Regions from separate parts of the Kocuria sp. CPCC 205231 genome, predicted to be linked through region 1. Evidence: riboswitches for the same ligand, from Rfam matches in the RefSeq annotation. Region 1 holds a riboswitch; the other holds the start of a gene.

Region 1 (5,270 bases):
GCGGCCGTGGCGAAGTCACCGACTGCCGTGTAGCCCATGCTCTCCATGGTCCGGGTGACGTCGGGGAACAGGTAGAACGTCGACTGCGGTACGGCCACGTGCATGCCGGGGATGGCGTTCACCAGCTCACAGGCGGCATCCCGGCGCTCGCGCAGGATGTCGAGCGTCTGCTGCACGGGTTCCTGGGGGCCGCGGAGTGCTTCGATGCCGGCCCACTGCACGTAGTGCGTGGTGCAGGACTCGTCGTTGGTGTTGAGCGTGCTGAGCACCTTGGCGATCTCGAGCGGCGCGACGGCGCAGCCGAGGCGGGAGCCGGTCATCGCGAATTTCTTGCTGAACGTGTAGAGGATGACGGTGCGCTCGGCCATGCCGGGGAGCGATGCGATCGAGTTCGAGACCCCCTCGTAGCGCGTCTCGAAGTAGGCCTCGTCGGAGAGCACCCAGAGATCGTGCTCCTGGGCGAGCTGCGCGACGGCCTCGCGCTCGGCCGCCGTCGACTCGGCCGAGATGGGGTTCTGCAGGTCGTTGTAGATGATGGCGACCGTGTTCGGGGTGATCGTCGCGCGCACCTGGTCGAGGTCGATGGCGAAGCCGTCCTCCGTGGGGAGGTAGCGGTACGGCACGGCCGTGCCCCCGAGGTACTCGATCTGCGACTCGTAGATCGGGAAGCCGGGGTTCGGGTAGAGCACCTCCTCACCCGGGTTCATGACCGCCTGCAGGAACTTCGTGATGACGGGCTTGCCGCCCGTCATCACGACGACGTTGTCGGGGACCAGGCTGATGCCACGACGCGAGCCGATGTCCTCGGCGAGGGCCTCGCGCAGCTGGGGGATGCCCGGGCCCGGGCAGTAGCCGGTGTAGCCCTCGGCGATGGCCCGGTCCATCGCCTCGATGATGTGCGGGGCCGTCGGGATGTTGATGTCGCCGAGGTGGAAGGGGTACACACGGTTCCCCTTCGCCTTCCAAGCGGCCGCGGCTTGCGCGACGCTGAAGGCGGTCTCGGTGCCCAGCCGGTCGAGCCGGTGCGCGAGTTGTCGCATGCCGTTCCACTCCTCGTCGAGTTGGCGATCGATCCGCTGGCGGACCCGGGTCGAGCATACGACTCATATATCAGTCTGGGAAGAGTGGTCCCCGGATGGATTCTCTCAGTGGACATCGCCGCGAGATCGTGGTCATCGGCAACGGAGCATCTGTCGGAGTGGAGGTGCGGACTGAAAAAGTTCGACACGGCACGATGCGTACCCCTCCGGCTCCAGATGCGGGACGCCGGCGCAGCAGCTCCTCGCGGAGTTCGACCTCAGGCGGCACCTTGTCGGCCGCCAGTGCGGTCCCGGTCCCGTCGTGGCGGAGTCGCGGCTCGTCACCCAGCGGCCTCGAGCAGGTCGTCCAGGACTCGGTCGAGTCGTGCCACGAGGGAGAGGTGTCCCTCGTCCTCCAGCAGGTGCGCCCGGGCGCCCGGCACGTGCGCGGCGAGCCACTCCCCGTGGGCCGCGGGAACGGTGCGGTCCTCCCGGCCGTGCCAGATCCGGGTCGGCACGGTGATCCTCTCGACGGCGAAGCCCCACGGACGGTCCACCGCGAGGTCGTCGTCGCACCAACCCACGACGCCCTGGCGCAGAGAGTGCTCGGCCGTGTCCAGCACGTATCCGGCGAAGTCCCCGGTCATCACCGCCTGGTCCACGGGCGGGAGCATCGCGCGCAGGAGTGCCACGACGTCGTTGCCGGGCGCTGAAGCCGCCGCGCTCATGGCCTCCATGCGCCCCTCGAGGTAGGCCTCGAGCGCGCTGCGCCCCTTCCTGGCAGCGGTGGACTCCGCCGCGCTGTCCTCGTCCATCCCGGCGACCGGATCCAACCCCGCCACGCGCGGCGGGGCGTAGCCGGCGAGGGAGGAGGCCGCTCGGCACCGATCGGGCAGCAGCGCAGCGCAGGCCAGGGCGCGCGGGGCGCCACTGGACCAGCCGAGGGTGAGGAAGTCCGCCACCCCCAGCTCGTCTAGGACGCACCGGGTGTCGGCCACGGCGTCGGCAACTATGCCGGGGGCCTTCTCCTCCGGGAGCGGGTCCGAGGCGCCGTATCCGGGGCGCGAGACGGTGAGCGCGCGCAGCCCGCGGTCCGCGGCCGCGCGCTCGAGCGGCCGGAACGGGACAGCGGCACCGGGAGCCCCGTGGTGGAAGACCACCAGCAGGTCTCCGGGCGGACCGGTGAGCCGGAACTCCAGGCTGCGCCCGTCCGGTGTGGTGACGCTGCGGTTGTCTTGCTCCTCCGGCTGCGCGCTCATGCGTTCCCCTGCAGTTTGTGGGCCGCTCTCGTGCGTCTGTGGCGGCCGGGTGACTCCACGCTAGGACGTCGCTGCACCCGCGACCAGGGCGGCGACGGCGTGTGACCGCCTGCCTCTCCCTGCAGGGATCGAGGGCTTCGACAGAACCCATCACGGTGACAGGGGCCCCATATGGGAGGGGGAGTGCGGTGCCTGCCGGGACGGCCGGGAACCGCACTCCCCGCTCACGTGCGTGGGGTCAGCGCACGCGGAGGTAAACGGGACCGGAGCCAACGTTGACGGTTTGGATGACCGTCTGGTTGCCGTTCCAGCCGCCGTGAACGGCCTTGCCGCCGCCGATGTACACGGCGATGTGGGCGAAGCCCATGCCGCCGTTGGCGTAGTAGACCAGGTCACCGGGCTGGGCCTGGGCGGCGGAGACCCGGGTGCCGAGCTTCAGGTAGGAGGCCGGCCACCCGTGGTGGTTGATCCCGGCTGCGCGCAGGGACTTGGTGACCAGGGCCGTGCAGTCCTGACCCACGCCGAGCTGGTTCTTGGCGGCGGCGGCGATGGTCGCGGCCTTGCCGGACTGGGACTGGATGCTGACGAGCTGCTGGGGGGCTGCGGCGGGGGCCGCCTGGGCCGGGGCCACGCTGCTGAGCGCCAGGGCGCCGCCGGCGACCGCCAGGATCGCGGTGCGTCCGAGACGGGACGAGCTCTGGGCGCGGTGGCGGGGCATGCGGAACTGGAAAACGGGCATGAGTGATGTCCTCCCTCTTGCCTGCGAGGTGAGCTGTCGGATGCGGGTGGGAGACACCCGGTCGTCAGGGCGGGGGCCCTGACGACTTAACCCCTAGGTCCCGGGGGAGGGACCGTTCATGGTTCCCCCGCTTCTGCCGAGCGTTATGTCTGGGGGCCCCGGGCACCGGCAGAATTCGGCGATGTGCACGGGGATACCGATCGGTGAGGCGACCGGCACGGAGAGAACACTAACCGAAAAATAACGAAAAAGTCTCGCTTAGATCACGGGCGTGTCTCGGCTCTTATGTCGGCCCAGCAGGGCGCCTCCCCACCCAGGCGAAGTGGTTCGGTAAGAGGCGCCGCTGGAGATCCCCGGGACGACTCAGGTCGAGACAAAAGTGCACTTGACCTGGGGCTCTACCTGAGCCATGCCGATGGACGAGCGCTCCCCTGCCCTGGAGCGGAGTGTTCGGTGGCGACCTTGAGGCTGGTGCGGCAGTTTGCCGGAAAAGCTTCAAAGTCTTTGACCGCTGGCGCCAGTTATCGCATCCCGCTGGCGCGGCAAGAATGATTTTTGGTATGCCCCGAGCCCATTCACAAATTCACAAAAAGCAGTGATCGTGTCGGTGTAAATCCCTCGATGTGGGTCGGCCTTCTTCACGGGCACCTCCACGGTGCAGGCTTTGCCCGGCCAGTAAGCAGTGCACCGTCGATGGGGTTTGAGGTGCAGCCAACGGCGAAAGGAATGCACGTCGGAGCGATCCTGGGCGATGAGAACCCCGAAGGCTGGGCCGAGGACCTCGCGATGCCCAGCGGGTGGCACCCCCACCTCCGGGTCATTCCCTCGGCCCGCAACGTCTCCAACCGCGAGGTCGACCGGGCCGATCACGCAGAGCTGCGGCTGAAGATCTCCCTGACCGGCCTTCAGGCAGATGTGGTGGTCATTGACTGCCCCAACCGCCAAGGCGGCCCGCTGACTCTTTCGGCGTTGAACGCGGCGGACACCGTGGTTTACGCCGCCACCGCCACCAGCGATGGCATCGACGGGGTGGACGGGGCCCGGCGCATGGTGGCCCAGTACCGCCGGCACCGCCAGCAGCTGGGTGCCCCGGACACCCTGACGGAGGCCGGCATCGTGGTCGGCGGGGTGAAGGAGACGATCATGAGCCGGGCGGCGGTGGCCAGCCTCGAGGAGCTGCGTGCCACGGGGTTGTTCCTGGAGCCGTTGATCCCGGACCGGGCCATCGTCCAAGAGGTACGGATATCGGGGGAGTGGTACGGCCAATACCGCAAGGGCGCCCGCGTGCTGGATGCCTACACGGCGATCGCGAAGAAGGTGCTGCGATGACCGAGCAGCCCGAGCGTCCCGCCTCGCTCCAGCGCCGTCGGCCCCGCCCGGCCCCGGATGAGCACATCGACCCGGTCGACTACACACCCCCACGCGCCACCTCACCCCAACCCGCGACACCGGTGGTGTCGTCCCAGCCGGTGCAAGCGGCACAGACGGCGGAGCCTGCGGTAGCTGCACCCAGGCGCGGCCGCGGCCGGCCGCGCCGGGAACCCACGATCCAGCTCGGGGTGCGGGTGGCCCAGGACGTCTCCGATCTGATCGAGGAGCTCACCGAGCACGACGGCACCGCCAGAGCGGTGATCGAGAACGCGGTGCGCGCCTACGCCCAACAGCTCAACCGATAACACCCGGACCTCGATAGGGGAGGGGAACAGGCCGAGGGCGGCTTTCCCGTGGTCGGCGAGGAAGGAGCCCGGCTCATCGTTGCTGGTGGGCCGGGTTCACTCATGCTGGGGACAGGCGGCGGGATGGGGTGGGCGGTTCCGGGGGTCCTCGAACGACCCGGGTGCCCGCACTCGGTCCGAAAGCTGCCAGGGCCAACCCCCAGCGAGACCTGTTGTCGGGCGCCGAAGGGACGACCAGCGCTGTCCAGTGTGGACGCGGGGCGTCCCGGCGGCGCCGTGCCGGGAAGGGTTCGTCAGCCCGTCATCAGCTGCTTGCTCAATGCGTGGAGGAGGCATGGTGACGGCCCCTGTGCATGAGCCCTGCCCCGGGACGTTGCCCTGCGGTGTCGCAGCGGTGGCCGCCAGCACAAGGCGCCGCTGCCGCCGATTGCCCGGGAAACCGGTTGCTGTCCGGGCGGTTTGCTGGGCGGTCCGATCAGCAGGACTGTGGGTGCGATGAGGGTGCCTGTCCCGTGACGGGTCTGTTGGAGGCTTTCATTCCACGGAAGGATGAGAGTCATGGGAGCACCGAGGAAGT
Region 2 (5,270 bases), on a different contig from region 1:
TTCGCACTCATAGTCCAGGAACTCCACCAGCACGGCCTGTTCGTCCGGTGCCTGGGAGAGCACCCGACTGTTCTCCCGCACGACCTGCCCCTGGCCCTGGCCCTGGGGCACCGTATCGGGGGTGGAGTTGGCACGGGCGATGAGGATCGGGATGGCCACGGCGGCCACAACGGCGGCCAGGAGGACCCACACGATGATCTTGGCCTTCGAGGGCTTCTGCTGTGGGGTGGGCGGGCTGGCGGTAGTGCTCACAGGGGTGTCCGTTCTGTCTCCGGCAGCAGGGCGTACCGGTGGAGGGGGCTAGGGGTGGAGGGGCTCATCGTGGCGGTGGGAGGCCGGTTCGATCTGGAAGGTGGAGTGCTCGATGGCCACGTCGAAGTCACGGGCCACGCAGGCCTGCAAATCCGCCAGCACCACACCGGCGTGCTCAGCGCTCAGGCAGCCGTCGTGGACGGTGACGTGGGCCGAGAGCACCGGGGTGTCGGAGTCGATGCGCGAAGCGTGCAGATCGTGCACACCGACCACGTGCGGCAGGGCTTCCAGGCGGGTGCGCACCTGCTCGAGGTCCAGGCCCTTCGGGGTGGTTTCCATCAGGACCTCAATGGTGTCGCGCAGCAGCATCAGAGCCCGCGGCACGATCAGGGCGGCAATCAACAAGGACACGACCGCATCCGCTCGGGTCCACCCGGTGGTGGCGATGACGATCGCCGAGACGATCACCGCTACCGAGCCCAGGGCGTCGTTGGCCACCTCCAGGAACGCGGCCTTCATGTTCAGGTTCTCGCCCCGGCCCGAGGCGAGGATGACCAGCCCGATGATGTTGCCGACCAGTCCGATCACCCCGAACCACAGCATGGCCGTGGACTCGACCTCGGGAGGCTCCAATAGCCGGCGTACACCTTCGACGGCGATGAATCCGCCCACGGCCAGCAACACCGAGGCTTGGGCGGCCGCGGCGACGATCTCGGCGCGTTGGTACCCCCAGGTGCGTTTGTCCGTGGCCGGTCTCAAAGCCAGGGTCGCAGCCGTGAGGGCGATGAGCAGTCCGGCCGAGTCGGTGAACATGTGTCCGGCATCGGCCAGCAGCGCCAGGCTGCCCGAGATCACCGCGCCGATGATCTCGGCGACCATGATCGTGGCGGTGATGGCGAAGACCACCGCCAGCTTCCCCCGCCGCCCGGCGCCGGCGTGGGAATGATCGTGCTCGCCGCTCATGCCGGAATCTTCTGGGTGGTGGCGTCATCGGGAAGGTCCTCGGCGGCGCACTCGGGTGTCCCGCACCGGCACACCGGCTCGACGGTCAGGATCGTGCCCAGCAGGTCCTCCAACGCGTGGGCCAGCTTCGGGTCCGAGAGTTCATAGCGCACGTTGCGCCCCACCGGCACGCCCACGACCAGCCCGCAATCGCGCAGACAGGCCAGGTGGTTGGACAGGATCTGCCGGCTCACCCCGATCCGGGCCGCCAGTTCCGAGGGCACCGCTGGGCCTTGCTGCAGTTGCAGCAGCACCGCGGCTCGGGTGGGATCGGCCAGTGCTTTGCCGAAACGGGACATCACCTCGACCGGGGACAAGATCCTCATGCAATAACCGTACAGCAGAATCTGTATCAAATGAGATGGGGGCTTCTCTTGATGATCGGGCAATGTCCAGCTCGTATTCATACGGTGAAGGCGGACGGGGGTGCCGTCCGCCACTGCGGCATCCTCGTCCCCCGAGCCATCGCTGCACCCCCAGGAGCCCTCGCTCCAATGCCGAGGCGGAGCAGGATGAGCACTGCCCGCGTCCAGCGGAAGACAGGGCAAGGCCATGAGCACTCTCCGAGCCTCTCCGCAGGACTGCTCCCCGTGTGCCGATTCGCGGGCGGGCGCACATCGACAGGATCGTGGCAATCGTTCGAGTCTGCGGCTACAGCCGCGGGGAGCACCCATGCGGTCCATCGACGATGATCCTGGCGGGGCACTCCGCACCTGACGGATGAGCCCACCGGCTGGCCATCACCGCATCGGCGAGGCTTACCGGTAGGTGTAGTACCCGTCGACGGGCATGGCGTTGACGGAGTGGACGAAGGTGCCCTGGGTCGGGTTCAGCGCCGAGACCATCTTGCCGCCACCGATGTAGATGCCGATGTGGTTGCCACCGTTCTGGGACACCAGGTCACCGGGCTGCGGGGTGGACGTCGGGGTGGCTGCGGCGATCTGCTGGAAGCTGGTGCGGGGGATGTCGATGCCCTGCTGGGCGTAGACCCAGCCGGTGAATCCGGAGCAGTCCCAGGCCCCGAAGGAGGTCCCGCCCCAGACGTAGCCGGTGCCCACGCCCTGCATGGCCGTGCCCACGATGCCGCCGGCGGCCGGGGCGATCTCGGTGGTGGCGTTGGACTGCGGGGTCACGCTCGAGGTGGCGGCGCTCTGCTGCGGGGCCGGAGCGGCGGGCTGCGCGGCGACCGGGGCCCGGTAGGAGTCGGAGGCCAGGTTGGCCGTTGCCGAAGCCGGAGCCGCATAGGAGGACCCGGAGGCGGCGGGGATCTCGGCGTAGGCCTGGGCCGGAGCGATGGAGCCCACCAGTGCGGCGCCGGCGGCGGCGGCGATGGTGGTGGTACGCACGGCACGCGAGGAGGTCTCGGCACGGTGACGGGCAGTGTTCTGCGTGAAAAGCGACATGGTTGAATTCCTCCCTTTGCCTACGAGGTGAGCTGTCGGATGCGGGTGGGAGACACCCGGCCGCAGAACGCGCGCGCTCTGAACGACTTAACCCCAAGGCCCCGGTACACCGGGACCGGTAATGGTTCCCCCGCTTCTGCCAAGCGATTTCTCTTCAGGAACCCCGGGCACCGGCAGAACTCGGCGATGTGCCACGAGGGCGCCGACAGGATCAGTGGTCGGCACGCATTGAAGAGTACAAGGAGATTACGAAACAATCACAATCCAATTCGGGAATGTATAGAGACCGTAAAGAAATGGTCAAGACTCGATGAAAACCTGAATTGTTGTCGTATTTTTCCTGCTAATTTCCCGAGAAAAACGGGGAGCTCTGCGCTTTGAGTGAGGTGACTTGTTGGTGCGTGGGCGCTGCGCGGGGAGTCGTCGCCCACACAGCGGTGGAGACAGGAGCCACTTCAAGCCCCGGAAATTTAGGCTCTGTCCGTGCTCGCACTGGCTGGCGGAACGTTAGCCAGCGTTGTGGTCGAGGAGATGCCCGACCAAGCCCACGAAGGCGACACCAGCGTGCCGGGACCGATCCTGCTCACCGGCAGATTTGCGTTGTTCACCGCGATCTCCGTCTACCTCGGTTCCTGAGAAGCTGTGCGCCCCGGCGCCCTCGTCTCCGGGCGCCGGGGCGTGCTGACCGTGTTCAGTGGGCGCAGCAGGCGCAGCCGGAGCTGCACCCGTCGGCGCACCCGTCGCCGTCCTCATCCAGCAGGACGGCCACCGGGGAGCAGCAGGCGTCCCCGCGCCAGGCCTCCGCCCCCTCCTTGACCGCCACGGCGGCGATCACCAGGGCGGCCAGCGGGTCGGCCCAGGCCCAGCCCAGGGTGCTGTTGAGGACCAAGCCCACCAGCAGCACCGCCGAGAGGTAGGTGCACAACAGGGTCTGCTTGGAGTCAGCCACCGCAGAAGCGGAGCCCAGTTCCCGGCCGGTGCGGCGTTCGAACCAGGACAGGAACGGCATGATCACCAGGCTCACCGCGGCCAGTCCGATGCCGACCGGGGAGTGTTCCGGCTCGGCGGCCCCGACCAAGGCGCGGATCGCATCGACGGTGACGAAGGCGGCCAGGCCGAAGAAGGAGAACGCGATCACCCGCATCGCCACCTTCTCCCGTTGGTGCGGGTCCGGGGCGGCGAACTGCCACGCCACCGCCGCCGCGGAGAGGACCTCCACGATCGAATCCAGGCCGAAGCCGATCAGCGCCGAGGAGGAGGCGATGGTGCCGGCGGTCAGGGCGATGACCGCCTCGAGCACGTTGTAGGTGATGGTGCCGGCCACGATCCAGCGCACCCGCCGGTGCAGCACCGCCCGGCGTGCATCGGTGATGGGCTTGGGGTCCAGGGTCAGGGAGCTCATGTGCAGGTGCATCCTTCCGGGGAGCAGCAGGTCGGGTCCACGGTGACCACCAGCTCCAGCAGGTCCCCCAGGGCAGACCCGAGGCGGGGATCGGCCAACCGGTACCAGGTGTTGCGCCCCTCAGCAGTGGAGGTCACCAGCCCGCACCCGCGCAGGCAGGCCAGCTGGTTGGACATCACCTGTTTGGACACGCCGAGGGTCTGCGCCAGTTCCGAGGGCCGGGCCGGGGCGTCTCGGAGGGCCAGCAGGATCCGGGTCCGGGTCCCGTCGGAGAGGGCATGGCCCAGCCGGGACAGGGCCGAAGTGTGGGTGTGGGTCACCGTGGTCATCCCCCTACGGTACAGGTTTCTGTGTACTGTTGAGGAGTGGCCTAATGGCACCCCTCGGGCGCACCAGCGGGTCACCCGGGACGTACTGCGTTCGTCCGATCGAGGAGGACCGTGATGATGACGGAAGTGGCCCCGGCTCTGGCGCTGGGCCTATACCTGGCCGGTTTGGTGGCGGCCTTCGGTGTGCGGTCGTGGATCCACCGGCGCCGCACCGGGTCTACCGGCTTCCGCGGGGTGAGCGGAGCACCCGGCTCGCCCGAGTGGTGGGGCGGGATCCTGTTCGCGGCCGCCCTGGTCCTCGGTGCGGCCGGGCCCGCCCTGGCCCTCACCGGCACCGTGGCCGCACCCCGGCTCCCGCAGGTTTTCCCCTGGGCCGGCCTGATCGTCACCGTGGTGGGTTTCCTCGGCGTACTGGCCGCCCAGGCCGGCATGGGCGCCTCCTGGCGGGTGGGTGTCGACGCCACCGAGCGGACCGAGCTGGTCACCACCGGGGCCTTCGCCGTGGTCCGCAACCCGATTTTCACCGCGATGCTCACCACCCTGGGCGGCCTGACCCTCCTGGTGCCCACCGTGGTCACTGCAGCGGCGTGGCTGTGCCTGCTGGTGGCCGTGGAGCTGCAGGTCCGTCTCGTCGAAGAGCCCTACCTGCTGCGCACCCACCGACAGGCCTACGCCTCCTACGCCGCTCATGTCGGCCGGTTTATGCCCGGTCTCGGCCGACTCCGCCGCATATCCCTGGGCGAGCAGATCTCCTGAACCCAGGACACCCCCACTGGCTGACAGTTCCCCCACCCCAGGAGGCCAGCACCGTCCGGAGTTCCATGCCCCTGTGATCGACTGTCGAGGCGCCCAGCCCCTCCTGCGCGCGCACGTCTGGGGGCA

The links. Region 1 has a riboswitch for cyclic di-AMP ahead of RF640_RS00015 (NlpC/P60 family protein). Riboswitches for the same ligand answer to the same signal wherever they lie in the genome.
Region 2: linked by a shared signal. The riboswitch ahead of RF640_RS14670 (C40 family peptidase) and the one ahead of RF640_RS00015 (NlpC/P60 family protein) in region 1 are both predicted to bind cyclic di-AMP.

The regions. Positions count from the first base shown of each region.
Region 1 covers NZ_JAVKPP010000001.1:1-5,270, reverse strand. Annotated here, with positions in the region: gene RF640_RS00025 (pyridoxal phosphate-dependent aminotransferase) at 1-1,040, opposite strand, end outside; gene RF640_RS00020 (alpha/beta fold hydrolase) at 1,361-2,278, opposite strand; partial or broken gene RF640_RS00015 (NlpC/P60 family protein) at 2,517-2,924, opposite strand; cyclic di-AMP (ydaO/yuaA leader) riboswitch at 3,023-3,208, opposite strand; gene RF640_RS00010 (ParA family protein) at 3,744-4,346, shown strand; gene RF640_RS00005 (hypothetical protein) at 4,343-4,693, shown strand.
Region 2 covers NZ_JAVKPP010000014.1:93,623-98,892, reverse strand. Annotated here, with positions in the region: gene RF640_RS14685 (DsbA family protein) at 1-252, opposite strand, end outside; gene RF640_RS14680 (cation diffusion facilitator family transporter) at 301-1,215, opposite strand; gene RF640_RS14675 (ArsR/SmtB family transcription factor) at 1,212-1,580, opposite strand; gene RF640_RS14670 (C40 family peptidase) at 2,013-2,657, opposite strand; cyclic di-AMP (ydaO/yuaA leader) riboswitch at 2,663-2,853, opposite strand; gene RF640_RS14665 (hypothetical protein) at 3,141-3,293, shown strand; gene RF640_RS14660 (cation transporter) at 3,349-4,059, opposite strand; gene RF640_RS14655 (ArsR/SmtB family transcription factor) at 4,056-4,388, opposite strand; gene RF640_RS14650 (isoprenylcysteine carboxylmethyltransferase family protein) at 4,503-5,144, shown strand.